Regions from separate parts of the Cupriavidus sp. IK-TO18 genome, predicted to be linked through region 1. Evidence: predicted binding sites of a transcription regulator. Region 1 holds the regulator's gene; the other holds the start of a gene.
What was found. The regulator sigma-54, encoded in region 1, starts transcription at its own class of promoters, with help from an activator protein. The targets are predictions, from matches to a motif close to TGGCANGNAANCTGCTTT.
Positions count from the first base shown of each region.

Region 2: the regulator sigma-54 is predicted to act here: its motif matches at 2,187-2,204, upstream of IPF36_RS05870 (pilin).

Region 1 covers NZ_JADGMP010000030.1:101,063-105,474, forward strand. The annotation lists gene hprK (HPr(Ser) kinase/phosphatase) at 1-169, opposite strand, end outside; gene ptsN (PTS IIA-like nitrogen regulatory protein PtsN) at 249-704, opposite strand; gene raiA (ribosome-associated translation inhibitor RaiA) at 1,073-1,423, opposite strand; gene IPF36_RS23095 (RNA polymerase factor sigma-54) at 1,472-2,950, opposite strand; gene lptB (LPS export ABC transporter ATP-binding protein) at 3,106-3,906, opposite strand; gene lptA (lipopolysaccharide transport periplasmic protein LptA) at 3,975-4,412, opposite strand, start outside.
Region 2 covers NZ_JADGMP010000007.1:128,014-132,425, forward strand. The annotation lists gene IPF36_RS05850 (hypothetical protein) at 1-773, shown strand, start outside; gene IPF36_RS05855 (hypothetical protein) at 757-987, shown strand; gene IPF36_RS05860 (hypothetical protein) at 1,064-1,534, shown strand; gene IPF36_RS05865 (lysozyme) at 1,531-1,992, shown strand; gene IPF36_RS05870 (pilin) at 2,260-2,754, shown strand; gene IPF36_RS05875 (pilin) at 2,859-3,353, shown strand; gene IPF36_RS05880 (hypothetical protein) at 3,544-3,780, shown strand; gene IPF36_RS05885 (hypothetical protein) at 3,968-4,412, opposite strand, start outside.

The DNA of each region.
Region 1 (4,412 bases):
GGTGGATCAGGTTCAGGTGGCCCACCAGGTCCGCGGCCGAGGTGGCTTCGCGGGCGAATTCCACGTCGAAGGCGCGGTCCGCACCTTCTAGGCCGGCGACCCATGAGAGTTTGAGGTCGGCTGCGTTGTCGTCGAAGATGGACTGGGAGGTGACGCCGGTGAGTTCCATGCGGGTATGACGTGTGGGGCGGTGTGCCAGGCGCTGTGCCTGTCCGGTCTGTGCCGGCCCGTTCAGGTCAATCGGTGAATCAGGGATGCCATTCGGTCAGCAACTGGTGCACGGCTTCGGAAGTGGGCAACGTCGCCAGTCCTTCGCGCATGTCGCGATCCGACAGCAGCTGCGCGATCTCGGACAGGATTTCCAGGTGCTGCTGCGTGGCCTGTTCCGGCACCAGCAGGAAAATCAGCAGCGATACCGGCTTGCCGTCGGGCGATTCGAACGGAATCGGTTCGGCCAGGCGCATGAAGGCGGCCAGCGGCTGCTTGAGCCCCTTGATGCGGCCGTGAGGGATCGCCACGCCGGCGCCAAGTCCGGTGGAGCCCAGTGACTCGCGCGCAAACAGGTTGTCCGTCACGGTGGCGCGCGCCACGCCATGGTTGTTCTCGAAGAGGAGCCCGGCCTGCTCGAACACACGCTTCTTGCTGGTGACGCTGACGTCGAGGGTGATGTTGCCGGGTGGCAGCAATTTGGCCAAACGATTCATGGGCGATGCGCAGGAGTTCAGTTAGCGGGCGGTTCCGCCGTTCCGCCGGGCAGTGTGTGGCTCAGGGGCTGCCGGTCGCCGGCAACGCCGAGGCGTCCGGCCATTATAGAGCAGCAGCCTCCCTGTGATTGTGCAGCGCAGCGCCGCCCGGTTGGCGTCCGCACCTTAACCGGGCGCGGGCAGGATGCGGCCCTGCATGTATGGCGCAGCATACACCCTGCCGCGGCCGTTGCGAACACTCCGTCTCAAACGGGTGACAGGCCCTTTGCGCAGGCGCCACAGCGCCGCAGGCGCAAAAAAGCCGCGCTACGCGCGGCTTGCCTGTTCAGTTTTGATTCAGCGGCCCTCTGCGGGGCCACCGGGCACGCTCATTGCTGCATCTGCGCTGCGGCCATCTGGTACTTGACCGCTTCGCGGTCGTGGCCTTGCACGCGGTCCTTGTAGCGCAGTACCTGACGGTCCAGCTTGTCGACTAGTGCGTCGATCGCTGCATACAGGTCTTCATGATGCGCTTCAACGAAGATGTCCTTGCCCCTGAGATGTAGATTGATTTCCGCATATTGCCGCCTGTCCTTTTCCTTGTGATTGTCGACAGAGAGCAGCACGCTAACGCCAATGACCTGATCGAAATGCCTGACGATTCGCTCCAGCTTCGTTTCCACGTACTCACGCAACGGCGGCGTGATGTCAAGGTGGTGTCCACTGATCTTGAAGTTCATAGCGCTTCTCCTTCTGAAAGAGCCTCACCAGGCAGGCGGTGGGCTCGGCTACAAAGACTTGCGGAGATTCACTGCGGGGATCTTCAGGGCTTCGCGATATTTGGCTACGGTGCGTCGTGCGACAACGAAGCCTTGCTCACCCAGCAGTTCGGCGATGCGACTGTCGGAAAGGGGATTCCTCGGGTCTTCGGCTCCTATCAGTTGCTTGATCAAGGCGCGGATGGCCGTTGATGAAGCCGCGCCACCGGTCTCGGTGGACACGTGGCTGCCGAAGAAGTACTTCAGTTCGAAAGTACCCATCGGCGTTGCCATGTATTTATTGGTCGTCACCCGGGAGATGGTTGACTCGTGTAATCCCAGTGTATCGGCAATCTCCCGCAAAACCAAGGGGCGCATGGCGATTTCGCCGTGCGTGAAAAAGTTCTTTTGACGCTCGACAATGGCCTGCGAGACACGCAGGATCGTGTCGAACCTTTGCTGGATATTCTTGATCAGCCAGCGCGCTTCCTGCAGTTTCTGCTGCAGGCCTGCGGTACCCGACTCGCCCTTGGCGCCGCGCAGGATCTGCGCGTACATGTCATTGATGCGCAGCCGCGGCATCACATCCGGATTGAGCTGCGCGATCCAGCCGCTGCCGCTCTTGCGCACGAACACATCGGGCACGACGAAGTCGGCTTCGGGGCGGCTGTATGCGTGGCCCGGGTAGGGTGCCAGCGAGCGGATCAGTTCATGCGCGGCCTTGAGTGCAGGCTCGTCTACCTGCAGCGCTTTTTTCAGGCGCGTGTAGTCGCGCACGGCCAGCAGCTCGAGGTGGTTATGCACGATGTTCAGCGCCAGCTCGCGCTGCGGATGCTGCAGCCGGCGCAATTGCAGGCCCAGGCACTCGGCCGCGTTGCGCGCGCCGACGCCCGGCGGGTCGAAGCTCTGCAGCAGCGTCAGCATCGCTTGTACTTCCTCGATCTCGAATTCGAGTTCTTCGGGCAGTTCGGCGCAGATCTCTTCGAGCGTCGCGCTCAGGTAGCCGTCGTCGTCGAGCGATTCGATCAGGAAGATGGCCAGGCCCTTGTCGCGCACCGAGATCTTCAGCGGCGTGAGCTGTTCCATCAGGTATTCGCGCAGCGTGGGCTCGGCCTCACGCAGCTGCATCGGCGTCTTCTCGTCTTCGTCGCCTTGCGGGCGGCGCGCGAAATCGTCGAGGCTCCAGTCGCCGCCATAGTCGTCGCCGCTGTTGCTGTCGCCGTAGCTGTCGTCATCGCCCGCGCCCTCGGCGCGCGCCTCGCCGTTGCCTTGCGGTTCGGCCGGTGCCGGCGCGGGCGCGCTCTGCAGGTTGACCGAGCCATCGGCGGCCACGCGCAGCGGGCTTTCGATCCAGTCGTTCTCGCGTTCGAGCAGGGGGTTTTCCGTGAGCGCCTGTTCGACTTCCTGCTGCAATTCCAGCGTCGAAAGCTGCAACAGCCTGATCGACTGCTGCAGTTGCGGCGTCAGTGCCAGGTGCTGGGAGAGGCGGAGCTGTAGCGACGGTTTCATGCGACCTATTTTATGCGCATCTTTCCGTTGTTGGAACGGAAATTGCTATCGATGTCGCGGCTTGATCGACGCCGGCAGTGGGCTGTCCCACATGCAGATGATGGGGGTGAAACCAGGCAGAATCAATGGCCTGCCGCCGCGGGCAGGCCAGTACATCACATGCGGAAGTTTTCGCCCAGGTAGACGCGCCGCACCGATTCGTTGGCGATGATCTCTTCGGGCCGCCCGGCGGCAAGCACGGTGCCTTCGCTGATGATGTACGCGTGGTCGCAGATGCCAAGCGTCTCGCGCACGTTGTGGTCGGTGATCAGCACGCCGATGTTGCGCGCCTTCAGGAAGCTGACGATGCGCTGGATCTCGCCCACTGCGATCGGGTCCACGCCGGCGAACGGTTCATCCAGCAGGATGAAGCGCGGCGACGATGCCAGCGCGCGCGCGATTTCCACGCGGCGGCGTTCGCCGCCCGACAGCGACAGCGCCGGGTTGTTGCGCAGGTGCGCGATCTGCAGGTCGTCGAGCAGCGCGTCGAGCCTGCGGTCGATCTCGGCCCTGGCCAGCGGCTTGCCGTTTTCCACCTGCAGCTCGAGCACGGCGCGGATGTTTTCCTCGACGTTGAGCTTGCGGAAGACCGATGCTTCCTGCGGCAGGTAAGACAGGCCCATGCGCGCGCGTTCGTGGATCGGCAGGCCGCTGATGTGGTCGCCGTCGAGCACGATATCGCCCTCGTCCAGGTTCACCAGCCCCACGATCATGTAGAACGAGGTGGTCTTGCCCGCGCCGTTGGGGCCGAGCAGGCCAACCACTTCGCCGCTCTTCACGTCCAGCGAGACATCCTTGACCACCGTGCGCGAGCCATAGCGCTTCTTCAGGTGGCGCACGACCAGCGTGCTGCCGCCTTCGAGGACGGCCGTGGCTTGGACGGAAGGCTTTTCGGCGATGGTGGCGGTATCGGTCATTGGCAGTCTGGCGTTCAGCGTTTCAGGCGGGGAGGCGGTCCTTGCAAGGCATCGGTCCCCGCGAGGCGTCAGGGTTTGTTGGCGGGCGCGGGCGCCGGCTTCAGGTCCAGCGGCGAGCCGCTGCCCGAACCCTGCGCATTCGGGTTCTGCCGCGGCGACAGCACCGCGCGCACGCGGCCCGACGGATTGGCGGCCGAGGTGTTGTCGCTGCCGCCGGCAGCGGTGTAAAACTCCTTGCGGCTGTCGTAGGTCAGCACCGCGCCGCGGATCTCGTCGAGCATCTTGGCGCCCTGCAGGCGCGCCATGCGCGCGTTGCCGATCAGCTTGGACAGCTCCTGCTTGCCGTCGTATTCGATGCGGTCGCCCCAGCCGTCGATGTATTCGTCGACGCCCTCGCGCTTCTGCCGGATATAGGCCTGCTTGCCAGCCTTGGCGGTGGCCACCGCGAACTGGTAGCCCTCGGGGTCGGTGCGCAGCTCGGCCGCATCCGACTTCAGGATCATCGT
Region 2 (4,412 bases), on a different contig from region 1:
ATCGCACGTTCGGGCGCGCGGCTATCCGAGTGAGCGGCAAGGGCAAGTCCGGGCTCCTGGACGCACCGTATGCGCCCGTCCAGAACTACAACAACTCGTCGGCCGCGCGCACCGCGCAGCAACTGATGAACGACGCGCTGACCGTCAACGGGGCAAGCATCGGCTGGACCGTCAACTGGCAGGCTACTGATTGGCTGGTGCCGGCGGGCGCCTGGTCGCATCAGGGTTCCTACATCTCCGCACTGAACGCGATTGCTGGTGCGGCCGGCGCATACATCCAACCGCACCCGAGCCTGAAGACGCTGAACGTGCTGTCCAGGTACCCGACCGCGCCGTGGAACTGGGGCTCTCAGGTACCCGACTTCGAGCTGCCGGCTGCCGTGACCACGCGCGAGGGAATCGAGTGGCTGGAGCGCCCGCGCTACAACCGCGTGTTCGTGTCGGGTCAGGGGCAGGGCGTGCTCGGCCAGGTTACGCGCACCGGCACTGCTGGCGACAGCGTTGCGCCGATGATCACCGACGCGCTCATCACGCATGCGGACGCAGCTCGGCAGCGCGGGCTGGCCGTGCTCGGCGACACTGGTCGACAAGCTCACCTCTCGCTGCGCCTTCCGGTGCTGGAGGAAACCGGCGTGATCCAGCCGGGCGAGTTCGTTCGGTATGTCGACGGCGGCGTGACGCGCATCGGCATCGTGCGCAGCACCAGCGTCGACGTGAGCAACCCGGAAGTGTGGCAAACCATCGGAGTGGAAACCCATGTCGCTGCTGCGTAATCCCTACCAAGTCCTGCGCGGCCTGCTGCCGGACGCGCCGCTCCAGGTGGGCACGATCGTGTCGATCACGGGCGGTGTGGCATCCATCCAACTGCCCGGCGGTGGCGTGGCGCAGGCCCGCGGCGAAGCGGCTGTCAGCGACCGCGTGTTCTTCCGCGATGGCGTGATCGAGGGTCCGGCGCCAACGCTGTCCATCGTCCTGATCGACGTATAGGCGCAATCCATCCGCAGGCGGCGTTCTGCCGCCCACCATACGGTGTCCACCTGGACAACTTTTCAGGAGGACGTCGATGTTCAGCGCAATCGTTTCATTCCTCGGCGGCTCCGCATTCCGGCTGATTTGGGAACAGATCAGCCAGATGTGGTCCGCCCACCAAGAGCAGAAGCACGAGCTGGAGCGCATGCGACTGCAGGGCGAGCTTGACGCCGCAGCGCACGAGCGCAACCAGGCGGCGATCAAACTGCAGGCCGAGTTGGGCGTGAAGACCATCGCCGTGCAGGCCGAAGCGGATCTCTCACGCCTCGATGCCGCGACGTTCGGCCAGGCTGTCGCCGAATCCATGAAGCCGTCGGGCATTGCACTGGTCGACACCTGGAACGGCATCGTGCGGCCGGCAGCAGCAACCATCGCGCTCATGCTGTGGTGCGTGGCGCTGAACGCGCAGGGCTTCAAGATGACCGAGTGGGACCGCGAACTGGTCGGCGTGATCCTCGGCTTCTTCTTCGCCGTGCGCGTGCTGTCGGCGCGGAGCAAGGTATGACACCCGCCGAGTTTCGCGCGCTGGCGGTCCAGGTCGCTGCGGCGCTGGCCAGGCGCTTCGAGGGGCTGTACCTGTGCCCCTATCTGTGCCCGTCCGGCGTACCGACGATCGGCTACGGGGCGACCAGGTATTTGGACGGTCGCGCGGTGACACTGAAAGACCCGCCCATCACCCGGGTGGTCGCGGAGGTGATGCTGCTCGACCAGGTGCGCACCGTCTATCTGCCGTGGGTACTGAAGCTGTGTCCGGGTATCGACACGCCCGAACGTCTGGCAGCGATTGTCGACTGGACGTTCAACCTCGGGGCCGGCAACCTGAAGGCGAGCACGCTGCGCAAGCGGATCAAAGCGAAGCGATGGGCGGACGTGCCCGCCGAGATGCGGAAGTGGAACCGCGGTGGCGGGCGCGTGCTGCGCGGTCTGGTGCTGCGGCGCGAAGCGGAGGCGGCGCTAATATAGGAGTGGCTAAGTTCTCATTGAAACGTTGCTAAACGAGGTGACAATTTTTGTCACTCATCGCACAGACGGGGTGACAAATTTTGTCACCTCTACGACCGCGCGGGGGTGACAAAATTTGTCACTCACCTCTGTGTTGGCGGCCGCACTGACAAAAATTGTCACTTCACCCCTGCTTTTAACTCATTCTAGGTAGCTGGCACACCTCCTGCTCTATGGTTCCGCAGCAGCAAATTCGCTGCGTAAATCAAAATTCTTGGGGGTCAACTCATGCTGAACAAAGCGCGGATGGGAAAACGGGTACAAAAAGGCTTCACGCTGATCGAACTGATGATCGTGGTCGCGATCATCGGTATCCTGGCGGCTATTGCGATTCCGCAATATCAGGACTACACGATTCGCGCCCGCTTGTCGAAGGTGACAGGGGCGGTCGAGCCGCTGAAGACGGCGGTGGCCGAGTATGTCCAATTCAACGGTGGTGACCCCTCCGCGCTTACGGCCAGCAATTGGACCGGGGCACAAACCGCGGGCGGCCTGGGTCTTACCGCTGCACCGACCGCGACAAATGAAATCGCGTCTTATGCCCTCACGGCCGCGACGGGTGCCATTGTTGTGACGCTTGCCAACACCATCGGTACCTGTGGCAACGGCAAGACGATTACGTTCACGCCGGCTCCCAATGCGGGCAGTAACGTTATGACGTGGACTGTCACGACGAACGCTACTGCAGCACCGTGCACCACGGAAGTCGCCAAGTGGGTTTAATTTGATAGACAGCGCTCCCCGAGAGCGCTGTCGTCTTTTGCCAAGCGAATTTCTCAGGTATCGCTCGGCGCACTTTGTTATTCAAACATGGGGTGTCAGTCATCATGAAAAAAACGCAGATGGGATTCAAGCGGGTACAAAAAGGCTTCACGCTGATCGAACTGATGATCGTGGTCGCGATCATCGGTATCCTGGCGGCTATTGCGATTCCGCAGTATCAGGACTACACGATTCGCGCCCGCTTGGCGAAGGTAACAGTGGCAGTCGAGCCGCTGAAGACGGCGGTGGCCGAGTATGTCCAGTTTAACGGCGGCAACCCGGCGGCGATTACGGCCAGCAATTGGACCGGGGCACAAACCGCGGGCGGCCTGGGTCTTACCGCTGCACCGACCGCGACAAATGAAATCGCGTCTTATGCCCTCACGGCCGCGACGGGTGCCATTGTTGTGACGCTTGCCAACACCATCGGTACCTGTGGCAACGGCAAGACGATTACGTTCACGCCGGCTCCCAATGCGGGCAGTAACGTTATGACGTGGACTGTCACGACCAACGCTACTGCAGCACCGTGCACCACGGAAATCGCCAAGTGGGTTTAATTTGAGGCTCACTTTTGATGGAAGCGCCCCTAAGGGGCGCTTTTTCCATTTTAAGTTCGGCAGCGATGATTCGACGCAATCTCAATGCACGTCGCTCAATATCGCCGTAGGATGTAAGCCTTAGGGCGTAGCGGGTTTGTTAGAGACGCATCGTGTAGATGGCGTCACTTTAATTGTTGGAGAGTAAAGGTTGTCGCTGCCAAGTACATCGGAACTTATCGCCTCACTGGATGAGGAACTGGTGGATCTGCTTTATGAGCGTCTGAAGTTGGCCGCCGATCTGCCGCCTCTGGAGACGCCGGATGAAGTGGCGCGGGAGGTGTTGCGCATGCGCAACCTGGCGGCAATCTATCGCGTGCCGCCGGATCTCGGTGAGACGATGGCGCTTGCGCTAATAGAGGCGCGCAAGCAGTGGAAGGGCGCGTAAACGCAAAAGGCCCGCCATTGCACCACATCACTCTTCGAGGGGTCATGTAGTACGGCGAGCCGCCGACGAATCGGCACGACGATTATTCCGTGCCTCCAGGACCTTCGTCAAGATCAACATCCGCGCCAATGTCGCGCATGCGCGTCAACAAGCGATCCATCTTTACGTCGGCCGCGCTAGCGCGAATTCAGGTGTAGGCGAAGGTAACGCCTTTGACCCAATGCTTGTTTCCGAACTGGTCAATGAGCGCGATGTCTGCGCGGAACGGCTTGGTCTTCACTCTGCAGGGCGGCTGAATCCAGAAGTCGCAGGATACTTCGGAGATATGGCGGACGGGGATGGAAAACCTGCCATACATTACACGGTCGTGTGCTTGGGTGGCCGCCGCCCCTGACACCGTCTTGCGCAGAAGGCGCCCGTGCCGAAGCTGCGCGGCCACGAGCAGCACGTCGTACTGAGAGACGTTCGTCGCGGACAAATGGGCGACGATTTGCATGGCGGGTGCTCCGCTCATGCTGCCCATGTGCCACCAGAACGGTGCGTGTCGGTGGCCCGCTTGGACAATCACGGTGCGCTTCGGGATCGGGATCGTTCCAGTCTGCGCCGGCTTCTTGCCGGCTAGGTTGCCCAAC